Regions from separate parts of the Peribacillus sp. NPDC096622 genome, predicted to be linked through region 1. Evidence: riboswitches for the same ligand, from Rfam matches in the RefSeq annotation. Region 1 holds a riboswitch; the other holds the start of a gene.

What was found. A riboswitch is a leader RNA that binds a small molecule or an ion and turns the genes downstream of it on or off. The one in region 1 is predicted to bind ZMP and ZTP.
Region 2: linked by a shared signal. The riboswitch ahead of ACIQYG_RS25510 (phosphoribosylaminoimidazolecarboxamide formyltransferase) and the one ahead of ACIQYG_RS12050 (phosphoglycerate dehydrogenase) in region 1 are both predicted to bind ZMP and ZTP.

What each region holds. Positions count from the first base shown of each region.
Region 1 is NZ_JBIWES010000005.1:198,215-208,503, forward strand. Features, by position in the region: gene ACIQYG_RS12035 (PepSY-associated TM helix domain-containing protein) at 352-1,695, shown strand; gene ACIQYG_RS12040 (FixH family protein) at 1,723-2,193, shown strand; gene ACIQYG_RS12045 (hypothetical protein) at 3,160-3,327, shown strand; gene ACIQYG_RS12050 (phosphoglycerate dehydrogenase) at 3,586-4,785, opposite strand; ZMP/ZTP riboswitch at 4,923-5,001, opposite strand; gene ACIQYG_RS12055 (ATP-dependent metallopeptidase FtsH/Yme1/Tma family protein) at 5,150-5,575, opposite strand; gene ACIQYG_RS12060 (GNAT family N-acetyltransferase) at 5,736-6,251, shown strand; gene ACIQYG_RS12065 (VOC family protein) at 6,327-6,743, opposite strand; gene ACIQYG_RS12070 (PTS sugar transporter subunit IIA) at 6,850-7,341, opposite strand; gene ACIQYG_RS12075 (iron chaperone) at 7,398-7,826, opposite strand; gene ACIQYG_RS12080 (alpha/beta hydrolase) at 7,904-8,548, opposite strand; gene blaOXA (class D beta-lactamase) at 8,749-9,540, shown strand; gene ACIQYG_RS12090 (cache domain-containing sensor histidine kinase) at 10,070-10,289, shown strand, end outside.
Region 2 is NZ_JBIWES010000030.1:9,079-19,367, reverse strand. Features, by position in the region: gene ACIQYG_RS25520 (Lrp/AsnC family transcriptional regulator) at 7-429, shown strand; gene ACIQYG_RS25515 (alpha/beta fold hydrolase) at 848-1,666, opposite strand; gene ACIQYG_RS25510 (phosphoribosylaminoimidazolecarboxamide formyltransferase) at 2,295-3,461, opposite strand; ZMP/ZTP riboswitch at 3,511-3,589, opposite strand; gene ACIQYG_RS25505 (hypothetical protein) at 4,083-4,490, opposite strand; gene ACIQYG_RS25500 (DUF2199 domain-containing protein) at 5,144-5,668, opposite strand; gene ACIQYG_RS25495 (MepB family protein) at 5,909-6,181, opposite strand; gene ACIQYG_RS25490 (MepB family protein) at 6,144-6,416, opposite strand; gene ACIQYG_RS25485 (hypothetical protein) at 6,687-6,986, opposite strand; gene ACIQYG_RS25480 (hypothetical protein) at 7,055-7,396, opposite strand; gene ACIQYG_RS25475 (helix-turn-helix transcriptional regulator) at 7,393-7,851, opposite strand; gene ACIQYG_RS25470 (hypothetical protein) at 8,512-8,706, opposite strand; gene ACIQYG_RS25465 (TetR/AcrR family transcriptional regulator) at 8,936-9,475, opposite strand; gene ACIQYG_RS25460 (hypothetical protein) at 9,744-10,010, opposite strand.

The DNA.
Region 1 (10,289 bases):
AATTCTTTTTTCAAGCTGCTTCCCTTAACACGGTCTTCATGTTCATTAGCCGTTTATCTGATCCGTTCATATTGTGATCTTGCTGCTCTTCCTATCTTCAACACATTTCTATAGACTACTTTCGCCACAACTACCCCATTTCCCTCCATCCCTTCCTGCCCTACTGCTTGCTAACTCTTTCTCAGGAAGTTTACTCCTTAGTCGCCAGTTGTTTTTCTTAGTCGATATGACTTATTTAATCTTTAACAAACACAAACTTCCTTTTTTTAAATGAATTTCATATTTTTCTCACAATTTTCTTTTATCATCTATATAGTGAATTTAATAGTACGACTCGGAGGTTCTGTATGAATGGAAACTAAACAACCAAACACCTCTCTGTATAGAACAGTATGGAGATGGCATTTTTACGCTGGAATCATTTTTGCACCCTTACTTATTATTCTGGCAGTTACCGGCTCAATCTATTTATTTAAGCCTCAGATTGAACAAGTTCTTTATCAAGACTACCAAGAGGTTACACCGCTAGGAGATAAATTACCGGCATCCCAGCAGATTGAGAATGTGAAAGAACTTTACCCTGAGGCAGTGGTGACAAAGTATCATCCCGGAGACAATGCATCTCGTTCGAGCGAAGTAAGCATCACTTCTAATAATGAGTCTCTTACGATTTTCATAGACCCATATACAGGTAAATCTATTGGAGAGTTAAATGATGATGACAAAATCATGGATAAAATCGAAGAAATTCATGGTGAACTGATGGCTGGCACCTTGGGAGATAGAATTGTAGAGTTGGCTGCGTGTTGGGCAGTTGTGTTAATTGTCTCTGGTCTTTATTTATGGTATCCCCAAAAGAAGCAAAGTCTTTCTGGTGTTCTTCTTCCAAGGCTAAATAAAGGGAATCATATTTTCAGAAGAGATTTACATGCAGTACCTGCCTTTTGGATAACTGCAGGCATGTTATTTTTAATCATGACAGGATTGCCTTGGTCAGGTTTTTGGGGAAGTAATTTTCAGTCGTTAGCCACCAATTCTGGATCTGGGTACCCTCCTTCTGTATGGACAGGAAGTGCTCCAACTTCCTCAATCAAGACAAAAGACATTGCAGATGTTCCTTGGGCAGCAGAAAATTTAGATGTACCTCTCTCAGATATTCAAGGTTTTATCCCAATTTCCATTGATGATGTAGTTACGATAGCGAATCGTGAAGGTATGCATCCAAGTTATAGCATTAATATTCCACAAGAAACAGATGGCGTTTATACATTGTCAGCTTTTCCACCGAAAGCGCAAGATGAAGCGACCATTCATATTGACCAATATTCCGGTGCAGTTCTAGCTGATTATCGTTATGACCATTACGGTTTAATAGGGAAAATAGTTGCTTGGGGAATTACCTTGCACAAAGGGACTCAATTTGGTTTGGTTAATCAGATAATCAGCCTTCTTATTTGTTTAGGAATCCTGCTTGTTGCATTTAGTGGTTTTTATTTATGGTGGAAGCGAAAGCCGAAAAAAGGATTAGGTGCACCAAAAGCTCCTCAAATAAAGAACATGAAACTCTTTCTATTTCTGTTAATAGGTCTTGGAATTTTGTTTCCTTTGGTCGGTTTGTCTCTTATTGTCGTTTGGCTAATTGACTGGTTAATTATTAAAAGGATATCTGTAATCAAAAACTTTTTGAATGCATAATTAGAAATGTAAAGGGTGGCTTTTACCGTGAAAAAAACTATATGTATTTCTTTAATCTTTATTTCCAGCATATTGCTAAGTGCATGTTCACTTGAAAAGGATGTCACTGATCTATACAAAGAAGAAACACCGCTTGAAGCTGAAATAATTATACCAGCATCCTTTTCAGCTAATACACAGGAGACCATGAAGGCTGAACTTACTCAAGGTGGCAAAATGGTTGAAAACGCAGATTTTGTTCATTTTGAGATATGGAAACAAGATGGCTCGCTCAAATATAGTATGGAACAAGCTGAGGAAGAGGGAAACGGTACTTATGCTTTAAGTAAAAACTTTGATAGTGATGGCCTATATTATATAAAAGTACATGCTAGTAACGATGGCTCAATCATTATGCCTCAAAAACAATTCATCGTAGGAAAACTGTCTGAAAGTGAATTGAAATTCTTGCAAAAAGGAATCCGAAAACAAGAAGAAAGTCCTGAACATCATCATTAAAAAATTCATCTGAAATCCGGTCTTCAATTGAAGATCGGATTTTTTCTGGATATTTTTATGAATCTGAGAGAATGCATTTACAGTACTTCACCTTTGTTTATTAAATTATTCTGCTCTTGCTGCATATACTGCTTTAAACAGGGAATCTTCCTCAGAACATAAACAACCTTTAAGGGAGGGCATAGCATTGGTAACTTCACAGGGCACTGCTTCAGTTAGCTTTCCATTCCCATCTGTTTGGGGTATCCACTCTTTCCGATTAATGGATTTTGGAATGAAAACACCAAACAAATTGCATTTGATTCACCTTATGCCACTTTCTCCGGCAACTTAAACATAATTGATGATCAACAGAGTAGAATTCGACATTTCATTCTTCAAGGCCGTTTTCTTATGAAGCCCCCCTCTCTGCAAGCAGGTGAGTCTGGATCGTGGATTGCCACTACTGATATACCCCTGAATCAATTTCCTATGAGCGGTAATGTGTATACCGGGCAATTGCCTCCTGTTGGAGCTTTTTTAACATCGAATATCCTTCATCAGCATCAGAATTTTTCGGGAAGAACAATATAGGGTAATCCATTCTATGTAGAAACATGGGCAATCGTCTCTGTATTTCATGGGGCGATTCTTTTACTTAGAGGAAATTAACAAAAGTCATATTGGACTGACATGTCGCTGGTCGCAATGCTTCCCCTGGACACCGTTTTGCCTAACTCACTAAGTAGATATATATGAGATAGTTATTTTGGCAGATAACTTATGAATCCACTAACTCAAAATGAGTACAGATGGAATATAGATTGACAGCGTTTTCTCTGTACTTCATACTATTGTATTAATAGAAGTGTCTGAATATTTGGTTAATTAGGAGGATGAAACGATGAAATTAGCAGGTATTAAGGATTTTCAAGTGGCTGAAATGCTTGATGTATTAATATTTGAGGGTAAATGGGGGGATGACATGTGACTAAGCACAGAATCCTTTTAACCATTCCAATTTTGCTATATGGAATTTACATATTTGTTGTCATTCAAAACGATAAGAACATTCCACTTTATGTGCATCTTCTATTCGCAATCTACTTGATGTTGTTTGTACATTATGAAGATAACACAGAGGTGAAACAATGACAGATTTTTAATCTTGGAGAATTTCGATGCTAAGCAATACGTGATGGAAAGGCGGTTTGACTTCAACTGAATGTATCGAGCTTACCGGCACGACCCGTACCAGACAGAGTTCGTTGTGATCCCTATGTTCTTAACACGTGAGCTAGTTTAATATGATCACCCCAATAAGTAGCTTTTTTTGTTCAAAAATCATTGATGAAGCCTAAAAAGCCTCAACTCCTTAAAGGAATTGAGGCTTTCACTATTTATTGGTTCCAATTAGATAATACGAGTTGTAACGATGCCTTCGATTTGTTTGATTTGTTCTTCCAAGGCAGGAATGATATCGCCGTTTACTTCACCATCAATGTCGATGATCGTATATGCATATCCCCCACGGCTTCTGTTAACCATGTCTGCGATGTTCAGATTAAAGCTTGATACAGCCAGCGTGATTTGCCCAACCATGTTCGGAACGTTTTCGTGGAAAGTTGCCACACGACGGTTTCCTGTATAAGGAAGGGAAGTATTCGGGAAATTCACAGAGTTCTTGATGTTCCCTGTTTCTAAAAAGTTCTTCAACTGACGAGCTGCCATGATGGCACAGTTTTCCTCTGATTCTAGCGTAGATGCACCAAGATGCGGAATTGGAACGACATTTTTCATTTTCAACACGTTTTCATTCGGGAAGTCAGTAATGAACTTGCCTACTTTTCCGCTTTCAAGCGCAGCTTGCATATCATTTTCATTCACTAGCTCGCCGCGTGAGAAATTCAAGATATGTACGCCCGGCTTCATGATGCTGAATGTTTCTTGGTTAAACATTCCTTTTGTGTCGTCAGTTAATGGAACGTGTACCGTAATATAATCAGATTCCGCAAACAATTCTTCAATTGTCATGGCGCGCTGTACATTGCGGGACAAGTTCCAAGCTGTATCAACAGAGATGAACGGGTCAAAGCCAATGACATCCATGTCCAAATCAAGCGCATCATTCGCTACAAGTGCACCGATTGCTCCTAAACCGATTACGCCAAGTGTTTTTCCCTTGATTTCTTTACCGACGAATTGTTTCTTTCCTGCTTCGACAAGCTTCGGAATTTGTTCTCCTTCGCCTTCAAGCGTCTTTGTCCAAGCCACACCGGCAAAAAGGTTACGAGATGAAGCCATTAGTGACGTCAGCACCATTTCTTTTACAGCGTTTGCGTTAGCACCAGGTGTATTGAAAACGACAATTCCTTGCTCAGTGCATTTGTCGACCGGAATATTATTGACTCCGGCCCCTGCCCTTGCGATTGCTTTTAACTGATCGCCGAATTCCATAGTATGCATGTTAAAGCTGCGAAGAACGATCGCATCAGGGTTTTCACTGTCATTGTCGACTTTAAAATCGCCTTTATTGAATACATTCAGCCCGCTTTCGGCAATATTATTTAACGCTTTGATCGTTTTGACTTTTTCTAAAAGTACTGTGCTCATTTTGTTTGCTCCTCTTTTGAATATGATAGTTTTGAAATTTCAAAATACTTACAAGATTTTTAAGCCCATGAAAATCTGCATCCTTTAAACCTTCACTATCTGTTAATATACAGAAAGAGGCAAGGGATAAAATCCCTTACCTCTGCCCAGGCGAACGGCTACGACACTATGTGTTCCCTCACGGTTATCCGTGTTTCGCCAGTTGCACATAGTCTTTTTCATTTATTTTATTCTATCAAACTATTCAGCAATCTTCAATATCATTTTAAAGGTTTATCTCTTTTTTTGCAGAAGCCACAACTCACTAGAAATATCGACGAAAACTATAGATTTATCTCCGAAAATAGAAATATATCGTTGAAGACTATCTTTTTATTATAACTCTAAATAATAATATGACTAAAAACAAAATGAAAATGATCATGAACGGAATGGACATTGTAAGAAGAGTGACCCATCCGCTTGTCTCTTTATCTTCTGGCGTAACCTCAATTTTTTCTATATCCTCTGCAGCATTATTGATTCTATCTAGCGAAATTTCACTATTTGGAACAGACGAAATAAAGTATTGATCCTTTTCATAACCTGTTAGCCGACCGCTTATTTCAATAACACTTTTTTGCGGCACCAACTTTATAGATGTCACTTTTCCATCCTCTAAAGTTGCAAAAAATTCATCTTCAGTTAATTTCTCAGTCGGTTCATTGTCATCATTACAAACTAGCACAATCCCCAAGATAACTAGGAAGATTATTAAATAAAATATTTTACTACGGAAAATCTGCTTCATCTCATACCTTCTCCCACATTAAACAAACTACAGGAAATAGTATCGTATAAAGTTAATTATTAACAATCAGGCTATTGTTTTTATTAGCCAGTCACTTGTAAAATGGATAATATTAGTAAAAAATAAGAAATATAGCAAACTTAAAAAAGGAGGAACCACTATGCTAATAAGAGAGGCAACGCTTGCAGATGCGGAAGGGATAGCAATCGTCCATGTGGATTGCTGGCGAACCACTTATAAAGATATAATGCCGAGTGATTTTTTAGATGAAATTTCTTATGAGAAAAGGAAAGACATATGGATAAAGAATATAACAAGTGATGAAAAACATGTTTATGTCGCAGAAAATAACGAGGGAAAAATAGTGGGATTTATAAGTGGGGGGAAAAGGGAAAAAAATAAGGTTGAGGATTCGGGTGATTTAACTGCGATATATATCCTCGAAAATTCACAAAGAATGGGCATAGGTAAGAAACTCATCAAAGAATTATTCTTTAAATTCGAAGAACTGGGATTCAAGACAATTTTCGTTGAGGTGCTTGAAGATAATAAATCCCGATACTTCTATGAGGCATTTGGTGCTGAATTGCTTAAAACGGAAAAAATCATAATGGCTGGTGCTGAATTGAATCTATTGGTTTATGAGTGGAGAGATATTAGCCGAGTATTATTATGAATGAACTTCAGCTAAGATCGCTTACTCACTAAAAAAGGCACAGTCCTTCGTGAAGGATTGTGCCTTGCATTTGATTTAATCTTGATTAAATCCGCTTTCGTCCATGTAAAATACTTCCCAAGAATGGCCGTCGATATCCAGAAAACTCCAACCGTACATAAAACCATGATCAATGGCTTCATTGAAGGGCTTTCCGCCAACATCCAGTGCCCTATTCACGATTTCATCGACTTCTTCCTTACTTTTAACGGACAGGGCGATGATGGCTTCCGTACTCGCTGCAGAATCAGGGATTTCCTTCTTGGTAAACGTTTTAAAGTACTCTTCCACCAATAACATGACATATATGGACTCGCTGATAACCATGCATGTCGCATTTTCATTGGTCATTTGCTCGTTAAACTCAAATCCGACCTTTGTGAAAAATTCTACTGAGGCATCCAAATCTTTTACAGGCAAGTTTACAAAGATCTTTTCTGCTTGAATTCCCATCCAATCACCCTCACTTGATTTATTTGTTCACTCACCTACTATTCGCTGCATTTTTCGATTTTCCTGCTTGCAGCCTAAAAGGAGAGATCATCATGGAAGCTTCCTTTCACTTCAAATAAACACTCATAATCTCTGTATCGTTAATAGTTGCTTGGGTACTATTTGTTTTTTCCAGTTTTTCAACCAGCTCGCCATTCGTGACAACGATCGGAGTTACGATGCTTGGAGCTTTGGATTTTAGAAAATCGATATCAAATGTCACAAGCTTATCCCCTGCTTTTACCCTTTGCCCTTCTGCGACATGGACTTCAAATCCCTCACCTTCAAGGTTAACTGTTTCCAATCCAATATGAATCAACAATTCTATGCCATGCTTCGTGCGGAGGCCTAGTGCATGTTTAGTATGAAAAACCTGGATCACTTCTCCATCGATTGGAGATACGACCAACCCCTCTTCAGGAAGAATCGCTATTCCGTCCCCCATCATTTTACCGGAGAACACCGGATCCGGAACATCTTCAATATTTATTACTTGTCCATTTATAGGAGCAAGCAGTTGTTCCACACTTTCTTTTTTACTGAATAATTTTTTGAACATAATATTTCCACCTTTCTCTTTCGGTCTTGAATCCTTGCAGCTCATACCCTCATATGTTAAATATTTCGTGAATTCTGATAATAATCGATGTTATTTTTTCTTTGGGATTTGCCTTCTGCTGTTTTCTTTTTGTTCGCTTCCACTCTAAATATAACCATCTCGGTTATTAATTCATAAGGAATTGGCTTGTTTATTGGAAACTGAACGGCCCCTTTTGAACATTTATATTCAGATAAAGCAGATTCAAAAGCAGAGATTGCGTTAGGCGTTGGATAGAATCCTATATGCTTTTTATAGGCAGCGAAATGTACCAGATTTCCATATAAACCAAAGGTAGTCATTTGATAGCTTATCTTCTCTTCTGCATCCTTTATGACTTTTCTTAACGTTTTTAAAATCTCCTGAACTTCTTCGGGAAATTGTATTATGTATTCATCAGAGAATGAAATGTATTGATTCCCTCCATCATTTCTCCTTTCATACATCCAAACTACAATACTCTTATTATAACATTATCCACCCCACTAACCCGTGGATGGAATCCCTTTTGTATTTCGCTAACCTATATTTTTAAAAACTCTTCCATTCTATTCATTACACCTTCCAGCATGGTAATCGACCTTGAGGCATTCAAAGGTTCAATATCCAAGGAATGATTTGCATTCGGGATTTTATTCATGCTTATGTTCGTTTTATTTTCAATTGCTTGAATTTTATCTGGAATATAATGATGGTCTTTATCTCCGATAACTATATGTGCTGAATGATTGCTGCTCAATAGCCCATCAAAAATCGATTCGAACTTCAATAGCGGCGTAAGCAAAATCATTTTGGCATTCATAAACCGCTCATTTTTCATAATTCCGTTGATGATGGGTATGGTGCCAAGTGATTTGCCTAGAAACACTGTTCCTTGATATTCATGAGTTTGAAGTACTTCCGTAATGACGGGATTGATATCATTTACAATCACTTTTGTGATATCTACCAATGGATGCTTGAATATATCCTGGTCGTAAGCGTAATGAATATGCACGACATCATACTGATTTTGAAGCATGATCATCGTCGAATAATAGAATAACGGCTTATCATACGTATACCCCGCACCTGAAAACATAAAACAAACGGCCGGACTTCCGTTTTCAATATGTGTGTATGTAATTTCTTTTTCATTATTATTTATTTTTCTTTGGTTAACCTCCATGATAGATTCCTCCCATTCTTTCGTTTGCTTTATATATTCATTAGCTACCCGCTGCATTCCTCCTTGATTGATACTATCTAGATAGAATCCAAGAATAAGGTTTCGTTTTTTATCAGGAATAGGTATACTTTAGCTATCAACCTATTTTATGGAAATTTCTTTGATGATTGATCAATCCATGCCTTAAAGGAGAGTGTGTAATGAAAATCAAAACGTTATGTTTCATTCTTGTCCTGCTAGTCACTGGGTCCTTGAGCACGATTCATGCAAGTGCAACCGATCAAAAAGTGAAAGAACTGGATATCGGGGAGTCTTTCGATGGTGCGGAAGGCACGATGGTACTCCAAAACTTAAAAAATGATAAAGTACATATCTATAATAAACAGAGAAGTAAAGTACGCTACACTCCAGAATCGACATTTAAAGTGGCGAATGCATTAATTGGCTTACAGACAAAAGCGGTGAGCGATGAATATGAAGTGAAGCGCTGGGATGGGGTAATCAGGGAATTTGAAGATTGGAACAGAGATCATACACTTGCTTCAGCCATGAGGCATTCCGTGATCTGGTATTATCAAGCAATGGCCCGCGATATCGGGGCGGGAAACATGCAGCAATATGTGAACCTGCTTGATTACGGCAACCGTGATATCTCCGGCGGGATCGATCAGTTCTGGCTCGACAGCAGCATAAAGATATCTGCCCGGGAACAAGTCCAATTCATTGAAAACCTTGTAGAGGAAAAACTGCCTATCGATAAGCAGCATATGAGAACCGTAAGGAGAATCATGATCAATGAAGAAGCAGATTCATATGTCCTCCATGGAAAAACCGGTACACGCCTTTCTGATATGGGATTGGGCTGGTATGTGGGTTACATCGAAACGGACAAAGAAAAATGGGCCTTCGCAACGAACATCGACGGCAGCGGAAGCAAAGCCAAAACGATTACTCTTGAAGCCCTGAAAGAGTTGGATATCATAGAAGAATAAAAGTTCACGCATGCCCTTAATTCTTGGGCATGCGTTTTGCTTTATCTTAAAGATATCTGAAAAACCTTTTCCTAACTAAAAATGGAAGTGCAAAGTAATCGATTTTAACTGTAATTCACCTGATTTGTCAGCACACCCATTCAAAACTCTTCTAGACAAGCTCCTATATTCGTAATCATTATTTTCTTCCTTTCTTCTAACTTAGAAAAATGATAAATTATGAGTTTTTCGTTTTTTAATATCAATAGTTATTTGATGCATGTCCTCAATGTGCATCACATGTATGTTTGACGATACGTGTTTATTTGATATAGTTTTAAAATAGTAATTCAAGACTGACTAAATCTCTGAATTAATTTATGTGGGTCGCCGTCATTGTAGTGATTCCATCTAGAGCAATCCCTTCATAAACTCTTAAGACTAAATAAAGCAAAAATACTGCATCATAAATAATGGAGCTAAGGATTATTTGTTTGTATCGTTATATAAACTCTGCAAAAATGGGCCTTTAGCGAAAGGGGCACCTTCTGTGAAAACCATTCAAAGTCGCTTATTGTTAATGTTACTTCTTTTTATCATCTTACCGTATTTTCTATCAGTGTTTCTGATCTACAGCTATACAAAAAATAGTGTGGAGAGACATGAGCTTGAAAATAGCCAAGAACAACTTCAGAAAAACGCTGAAGAACTGGAGCAATACTTTGATGACATGATTAATCTTCCATATATATTATATCGAAACCCTGATT
Region 2 (10,289 bases), on a different contig from region 1:
GCTACCTTGGATGAAATTGATCAAAGTATTTTAATTCTACTTCAAGAAAATGCTCGAATATCTATGACAGAACTAGGGAAAAAAGTTGGACTTTCAACTCCTGCTGTAAATGAAAGGGTAAAAAAGCTTGAAGATAAAGGGGTAATAAAAGGATATAGAGCTATTATCGATACTGAAAAGCTAAATAAAAGTGTAACTGCCTTTATTTTATTTGATACGAAACAAGGAAAATCATTTAGGGATTTCTGTAAAAAAAATCATAACGTAGTTGAATGTCATCGATTAGCAGGACAGTTTAGTTATTTAGTAAAAATCGTAACGGAGTCAGTTCAATCGCTTGAAGAATTTATTGATTCGTCATTAGCTTATGGAGAACCTTCTACATTAATTAAATTATCTTCGGTGGTAGAATATAGACCTTTTAGTTAAGGGTAATAAAATTGTAAAAGGGTACCGCCAATATTTTAGATGTAGAGCCTAGACATTGAAAAGCCGAGTTTGCTCCTTAAAGTAGGAAAACTCGGCTTTTCAATGTCGAATAATGCTTAGCGTATGTTTTCTGCGTTTTGCTACCGGGACCCAAAAAAGTAGTATAATCGCAAAAATAAAAAGGAGCTGAAAAGTTTAGCTTTGAAATAAAGATTGATCAAAAGGTCCTCTTGAACCCCATATTAGCGTAAATAAAAAGAATCCATTTTGAAAAAAGGTTGTCAAAATGGATTCTTTTCTTGTGATTAAGTATTCAGTTTTTATAAAATACTTTGATTGTTTTTAGTGATCCTTAATCAACTAACGCACCCGTTAGTTTAAGTACAATATTTCACAAACTTCACTTACTGCGTAAGTATTAGTTTTGGAACTCTTCAATTCTATCCAACCATTCATTTAATAGAGTACTAAAAAGTTGTGGTTGTTCAATTTGTAAATTGTGACCTGCTATATCCAATACAGCAAATGTTCCTCGCGGATACTTGTTTACTATGTCAAGAGCATCTTTATATCCAACCGAAGAGTCTTGTCTTCCTAACAGGAATACACTGGGTTTAATAAAATCAGACTGGTCAATCTTAAAAGAAAATCCATATTTATTCTTAACCTTATTTAGAAACTTTTCATCTCCAATTTTACAACCACTTAGAATTTCTTTGTTGTACCTTAACCATGTGTACTCATCAAGTACAATGTTGTTATTTCTAAAATCTTCTAATTCATCCTTTGATAAATTTCCAATAAACTTTTCATCCATTCTCAATATTTTATGTTTCTCAACTGTTCTATTTTCTGGAAGAGGAATAATAACAGGACATATAAATGCTGCACCGAGTATTTGTTCTTGATGCTTCTCAATAATGCCTCTAGCTATATAGCCACCGTAAGATTCCCCAACAATTACGTACTCTTGGTTAGGAATTACAGCTTGAATAAAATCTAAAACAGCATTCAGCATTTCATCAGAACTACTTATTTCGTTATATTCTTTTGTTAATCCCATTCCAGGTAGGTCAATATAAATACGTCGCCACCCCTCCCTCTTGGTAAATATAGGCTCCATACAACCACTCATTAATCGATGGTCCGGAGAATAACCGTGTATCATTAAAATTGGTTTACCTTCTCCTAAATCTTCATAATATATTTCGGCTTGGCGAACTTTGCAATATGCCATATTAATCCTTCTTTCTATAAAAATCATTTTAACTAACAATACCTATTTTCTTTTTGTTTCTTCAATTCCTTCTTCAACTAAACTGCCCCGTTAGCCATCCATGAAGCGCAAAAATCAGCGCTTCACCACAGAGAATGAAAATTGCTCTCTATGTCGATAATGTTTTAATGGCTGGCGAAGAAGGTCGTTGAACTATGGTGCCTTTGAGCCCATCCGTTAGTCTGACTCCGACGACCACGGTGTACCACCGACTGTCGTGCCCTTTATGGGTAGCACTCATGGGGGATTAATCCTTTTTTGGTCGTCGCGCTAGCCTCTACTTATTTTGCTATGATTGGAGGTTTTTGTTTAGCGATTTACCAAACTCAATCAGATTACTCATAAGGCTTGCCTTTTTTTAAAAAGCGTTTTTACTGGGTCTATTTTGTTGTGATTTTTTCTGGATTTTGAGCTTTTTTAATTTTCATGGGAGTTCATTAAGAAAAGCGAAACTTCTTTAAGAATCGCGCCCGATTACGGAATAAGAATAACATATTTCGTTTGCCTATTTTACATAAACACAATTATCGGATAAGAGAAGTAGCCCCTATTAAAAGGCTCTTTCTCCTTAATTATATTCCTTCATAGCTTAATGATGAAATACACGAATGCCTGAATGTGCCATGACCATTCCATGTTCATTTGCTGCTCGTTCAACTTGATCGTCTCGTATAGAATTACCTGTTTGAACAACATATTTAACTCCACTTTGAGCAGCACGATCAAGATTATCTCGGAACGGTAAAAAAGCATCGGAAGCATAAGAAACTTCTTTTAATCTTTTTAACCATTGCTGTTTCTCACTCTTACTTAGCCTTTCAGGGACTTCTTGAAAACATTGTTTCCATTGTTGATTTTCAGCCTCAGTAATATTATCATTCAGCCATCCATCAATCGCATTATTCATTTCTACACGAGATATTCCTTCTCTGAACCTCATATTAAGTGCCCTTGGATGTTGTCTTAACCACCAGTTATCTGCCTTTTCAGCTGCTAATCTTGTACAATGAATACGTGATTGCTGCCCAGCACCAATTCCAATTGTTTGACCATCTAAAGCGAAACAAACAGAGTTTGATTGTGTGTATTTCAATGTAATAAGGGCAACAAGAAGATCTTGCTTGGCTCTATCAGGAATATCACATTGTGTCGTAACAATATTGTCAAAAACTTCTTTTCCGATCTGTACATCATTTCTTTCTTGTTCTAAGGTAATTCCAAATACCGTTCTTTGTTCAATTGGAGCAGGCACATAGTTTGGATCAATTTCTAAGATTAAATACTTTCCTTTCTTTTTCTGTTTCAAAATCTCTAATGCCTCTTGACTGTAACTTGGTGCAACAATGATATCAGAAACCTCTGTTTTTAGAAGGTTTGCTACAGTTACATCAACTTCATCACTAAAAGCAGCACAATCACCAAATGAAGATATCCTATCTGTTCCTCGTGCTCTTACGTAAGCAACAGCTAATGGAGAAAGTTCCATATTTTCAATGAAATAAGATTTAGCAAGTAAATCATTCAGTGGAGAGTACACAGCTGCACCTGCTGGACTGACATGTTTAAAGGATGCTGCTGCTGGTTGACCAGTGGCTTGTCGAAGCTCTCGAACCAGTTGAAAAGCATTTAAAGCATCTAAAAAATTAATATAACTGGCTTCTCCGTTTAAGATTTTAATAGGCCCGTTCTCTGCAACATAAACTTTAGCTTTACTCTGATTTGGATTCATTCCGTACCGTAAACTAATCTCTTTCACTTAAAGATCCCCTTTCTAAAATAAAAAAAGTATTTGAACTCATGTTCAAATACTTTGCCCAGGCGTACGGCCGTTATCTATGTGCTTCCTCATGGTCCTCCATGTTTACGCCAGTAACACATAGTCTGTTTTATAAGAAAATTTTACATAATAATATTGATTTTAACAATATTTTTGGCTAATTTTTCTTTTTTTAATTGTAAATCCATTTTTGTTCGGAAGTCTTATTCCATTAAATGGCCCGATTGCTGAACAAAGTTAAAAAGCACACATTTTATTATTTGTTCCAAAACTCGTCCTTTTTGAACACATGTCATGAAACTCTTTTTTTGTCACTATTCACGTCATAAAACCCTGTTCATTATTCTACGTCCAATAACCTATTAAAATCTATCTTATTGTAGATTTGAAACAAAGTTTGATCAAACTAATACAAAAAACTTTGATAAATAAATACAAAGGGCATGTTTTGAAAATAGATTATCAAAACATGCCCTTATACTACTATTGAATTGGATTATTCTTTTATAAAAAACGCTGATCTTTTTGTCTTCCTTAATAAACTAACGCACCCGTTAGTTCTATAAGAAGAGTTGACCAATATTTCGTCATAGATTCTGTTTAAGGTTTGCTATTAGTTTTTTTCAAAAAAAACAATATATGAAAATAGGTATGTACTGCTATTCCTACCGTTAAATAAGCCCAAAAATTATCAGAGTCTAATATGTAGGCAAGAGTGATTGCAGAAATAGTATACAAAGAAAATTGTAAAAGATATACTTTTAAGTTTGTATGTAAACCCACAAAATAAGTTATGGTATCAATAATTAGAGTTACAGGAATACCAATAATGCAATATATTGCTAATTCATATATTGTGCCAATAATTACTCCATTTAAAAAAGGGAAATATTCATCTTTTGGAAGATCTTCATTTAAAGATATTAAACTATCAATTGAAGCACTAAAAAACGATGACAATGGAGCTGCAAGAAGTATAGAAATAGGGATCAAATATAATTTTTTCATAAACACCACCTCAGCATTAAATATTACCATTTCATAAAGAGTGGTAGCAAAATGTATTGCAATTAATTCACAGTACGAATAAATTACGCTTCTTGAACTAAACTGCCCCTTTAGTTCTATAAGAAAAAGCTGCCTTAAAGAAAGCTCCGATCTTCAGCTAACGCACCGTTCATTAGAGGTAAAATCTCATTCTCCTGTTAAAATCTCTATAAAAATAACGGTAAAAACAAAAGCTAACAAAGAAAGTAACACTCTATTAAATAAATGAATAGGCATTAGACGTTCTTTTAGCTTAAAGTATCCATTTAACACGACGATTAGTATAGCAAAATGAATAATTATTGCTATTAAATCAGTGTAAGTAAATGGCTTGCTTATGTAACTATCTGAGTAAAACCCTGTTAGGATTATTACATTAAATAGAATAAATTGGACTCCAAAATATTTAATAAGATTCAATCTGCATAAGCTCCTTCTCAATTTCTCATTGTGGTTCACCATTATTGTAGCTGTAACAAATAACTTTGGGAAACAGTACATATCGAGAAAACTTCTTCAACTAACCTGCCCCATTAGTTGTTTAAAGAAAAAGCTGCCTTTTAAGACAGCTCCGAGCCTACGCTAACGAACCGTTAGTTCATTATGCAGAGATATTATTTTTCTTCTACTTTACACAAATCTTCTGCTATCTGCTTTATTCTTTTAAATCCAATTCCTTTTCTTTGCTCTATGGATAATGGGTGTTCTGTTGGTTCTAATTCTATAGAAGGACGTAAACCTATTGGACGAGTGTGAACCATTGTTTTTAAGTTTAGTGTTTCAGGATAACAAGGAATAGAAGTTTGCAGCCAACCAAACATTGGTTTCAAATCCTTTTCTCTGCCTTCAACTTCCCAATACTCCATCATTTTGTCAAAATTTGTTTCACTTAATGAAACCCAAACATCCCAAATAAAAGGATCTTCCCCATCCATTACTGGAAGTTCAATACATCCACGAATAAAGAAATATTCATCATCAATTATACACACATCTTCATTCATCTCTATTCGTTTTTCTTGTTCTTCGAATGGTACTTCCTCATAGTAATCAGGAACAGGACTTCCATAACTCAAGGGAAGTTCATCGTGATAATTTCCACAACATTTACATTGATAACCAACTTTATAATTGCTCATTTTACATCCCCCATACAATAGCCTTACCTTATCTCAATATTAACCCAAAAGGACAATACTGAATTTGATAATTTAGCCTGGCACGTTAGTGAATATCATAAAATTCTTATGCAACTAACCTGCCCCGTTAGTGCAATAAGAAAAAGGCTGCCTTAGCAACCTTCTTTATTGAAGTAAAGCACCCGTTAGTTCATTAAGAAAAGCGAAAATTCTTCAAGAATCGCGCCCGATTGCAGAGGATTAAAAAGAATAGAGTTCTAATATTTTTTCTAAGGGTAATTTATTCGGATTACACATGTCAACAAAATAGGGTAACTGCCATTTTTGAGTTTTCATCGCTTGATTACTACTCGGACTATCCCAGCTAGGATAAACTCTTATTGCCATTTTGCCCTTTGTTGAAGTAGACCTAAGAATGTTCTGTTCTAATAGAATTTCTTTTGGGAAAATAAATTGACCAAACTCATTTTCATTTTTAAAGGTAGTTATAACTAATATCAGGGGCTTCCTCATATAAGTAGGGTTGATTTTTATTATTTTGGTCTTTTTCCCAAAATGCAACAAACTGCCCTACTTTGGTAGGGGTTATATTCGCAACTCTGAATCGAACTGTTTTAGAAGATAATTGAAATGTACCAGCACCATACTTAGAATTTTGCTTCTCTTCTTGAACTGACTTTACAGTTAAGTGATTCGACTCATAAATCATTTTATTTACATAAGTTAATGCTGTAAAAAAATTATTCATTTCTTCACTCCTAAATTTCAAACAAAATGGCCCAATTGTTGAATAAAGATCAAACAGTACTCTTCAACTTTCCTGCCCCGTTAGTGCCATAAGAAAAAGAGCTGCCGCAGCAACCCCTATAAAGCACCTGTTAGGTGATTAAATCTTGTAATACGGTAATTTTCAAAAACGGTTTCATATTTCCTGAATGTTCTTTTTGCTACCCTGCCCAGGAGAGAGATTGTACTTTTCTTCAATCGCCCCCGATTGCGAAAGAAAACAAAGGCAAAGTTAATAAGGGCTATATTTATTAAAGGATATATATAAGAGGATGCCTGCAAATATCATCATAATGATTCCCATAATTAAACCTATTATTGCTAAAGGTTTCTTCTCATTCTTTTTAAGTAAAGCTATAACACTCAAAATAATCGTTAATATGATGCCAATATATTGCGTTAATCCGATACCAATATATTGCGTTAACATAAAGAATTTTGGATATATATTGGCTAAAATGGGATGTAAAATCACGAATACTCCTAATCCAAATGAAGTAAAGCTTATCCAAGAATACTTTTTATCTTTCATATTTCAATCCCCTGCATTTCTAAAATGAATTATCAAAATATTAATCCCTTATTAAACAATCCTGCCCGTTACTTGAATAAGTTTTTTCCTTTTGTCATTATAATTTTGTTTGAAAATAAGAAAACAAACCACCAAACCAATAAAAATAAATAACCCACAACTACATAAAGAGACCAAATCGCACCTTGTTGTAATTGACTAAATAAATGTTCAAACTCATTTAGTCCTTCTCCTCTTCCAATACTATTTAACAAACTCATTATCGGAACAGTAATCACAAAAATTATGGAAATAAAGGACATTCCTATATTCCTTTTTCGAATAAGACTAAATATTAATGCTCCTAATGTAATAAACAAAAATAAGTAATATATTATCCAAAACCACCCTGGAAGACTTTCCGTACTCATTTCCCCACCTCCTGTAATTCATATAAACGACTTAAACTCTCTTCTTTATCAAAAGAACTATGCCAACGATAATCAAATTGATCCAATATACGGTAATGATTACTAATCAAATTTTGTTGCAAACGAAAATCCCCCCTATACTCGATTTCTTTCCACCATATCTTACCACCCATTGTTTTTTCTTTAGGCGTACCACCATTTTTTCTTGCAATTAACTGAACAAAATCAACTGGATTGTCACCAATTGTTGATATCAACAATTGGCTATGATTAAACAAAGCACAAAATGCAACAACGGTGGTCCAATTGGCTTTTGTTCTTCTTTTTTCAATTTGAACTAGTGTTTTTTTTGAAATCCCTAGAATTTCAGACATCTTATCTTGAGAAAAACTTTGTTCTGTTCGGACAAGTTTCATTTTTTCTGATATTAAATTGATGAATTCTTCTTTTTCCATATATACTAAATACTCCCTTTTAGTGTAATTTTACACTAAAATTATTATTTTTCAACGAAAAATACCCTTTTTTAATAAAAAGCAACTTTAAAACACAAAGAAAAAAGCAAGGAATAACCTTGCTCTAAATAATAAATTTGAAATGAGAATGTTTCTTAATTAAAGCTTGTTGAACTAACCTGCCCCGATAGTTCCATAAGAAAAAAGAGCTGCCGATCAGCTCCTAATAATGAAGTAGTGCACCCGTTAGTGAAATAACCAGTATGTATTATTCACATGATACAGACCAGTTAATAGCTAAGAAGTCCTTTTCAACGTTAGGTGTCTTATTGTTTTCAATACATGCACTTTTTGTGATTTCAAGTGAATTAAAGTTTGAGATAATAGCAATTGCAGAAAATGACAGAACTATAAAACATAGCATAAAAGACTTTTTCCTCTTAATATTCACACCAACATTCCCCCAAAATCCTATTTTAATGACCAAAATTGTACAATAGCCAGCCGTATAATTCTTCTATTAAACTCCCTATTAATTTAAAAAAGGAAATACCACCGTTCAAGTAACCCACCTACAGGAACGCTGCCCCGTTGTGCAATACAAAAAGACGCCTCCTTATTAAAGAAAAGCGCCCGTTTGTTGAATTAATATAAAATCATTTAATCTTTTTTACTTTGATTTACCTTAATTAATTCATCAAGCTTCTCATTTTTTTCTTTGTCTAATTTTATTTTTTCATTCATGAACTTTATTACCTTAATTACAAAATAAATAGCAAAAACAGTAAGAACTAAATAAAAAATAATAGGTAAAAAAGCTAAAAGAGCAAATAATCCATCTCCACCGTTAATCATTTCAGACCTCCAAAAATATTAAATATATCAATATTATACAGTATCTTCTTAAATTAAACTGACCGGTTAATTGAGGGTTACTTGAATTCGAAGATAATGTTAATAATCAATAATCTCACATTCAAAAGGCCGCCAATTGGCTGCCTTCTTATGACGCTAACGCACCCGTTAGTTTAAGTACAATCCTTCACAATTGCATTTAAATTGAATAGTAATAAAAATATTATAACTATAGGTTCCTCTCTAATAAAATTCCCACTCGTTGTGCCATAACATGAGGCGGGTAAGGCTTTCCATTCTTGAACCACCATTCCACTATCCCTACGATAGCTGCTCCAAAAAATTGAATAGTAACATCTTCACCATGATTTTCTCCTTCTTTTATATCCACTTGATTCTTTAACTCTTCGAGGACAAATTCAAGGAACCGATTACGGAAATAAACTGCTCCTTTACTCGCTAAGATTGCTGAGAAAAATAAATAATTACGCTCAAAGTACTTAAACAATAAAAATTCCGTATCAATATAATTCATTTCGGCTGTCGATTCGCAGAGTTTTCTTAGTTCGTTTATATGTTCTTCAGTAATTTTATCCAGTAGATCAAATTTATCCATGTAATGAAGATAGATGGTCCTTCGGCCAACATTTGCTCTGTCGGAAATATTTTGTATTGTAATCTGATCAAATTTTTTTTCAGACATCAGTACAATAAAAGCATTTTTTATTGCTTCTTGAGATTTAAGTATTCTTCTATCCACTACAGACATTTTTAGAGACACCAAACTTTCTTAAAATAATTACACCATTTTAATCAAAATCTGCAATAAGGCACAAATCATGTTCATTTAATTATTGCAGGCAACCTATTTTCATATTCCACCCCTATTTAATGAATAATTATGTATATATTGGTATTATCATACAAGATATTACAACTAATTAAAAGGATGTATTATTGAACTAACCTACCCCTTTAGCTCTATAAGAAAAAGAGCTGCCGAAGCAACTCCCTTATTGAAGTAAAGCACCCTATAATTAAATAAACATTTGAAATAAAAATCTCATTGCTTCAATACCAATAAAGTAAAATAAACCAACTAAAATACTAAGACCTAAAGATACCCTTTTCCAATATCCCTTTTCGCTGAGTCCAGCAAAAATAAAAGATAAAATAATTCCTGTTATCATTAATAAACGAAACGTTGAGACTTCAGGATTAATGATAAATGTTACAGCCATACCAAAGAATCCAATCACCAACATTATTAAAGTGAATGAAATAACTCCAAAATATTTTTTCATTACCTTCCTCCCCCTTAACTTATTTTACCATTCTGTAGAGGGTGTAGCTTTATAAAAAAGTCTGATCAGAAATACCTCGCAAACCCATATTTTACGATAGATAAAAAGAAACCATTTTGAAAAAAGATTGATCAAAATGGTTTCTTTTTTTAGAACATACGTATGATTTTTTATAAAAAAGTTTGATCATTTTCCCACCTATTTTATTCAACAATCGCGCCCGATTGTTGAAGATCATTTATTAAAGGAGAACTACAAGTTTAGTTTTTAAATTTTTTG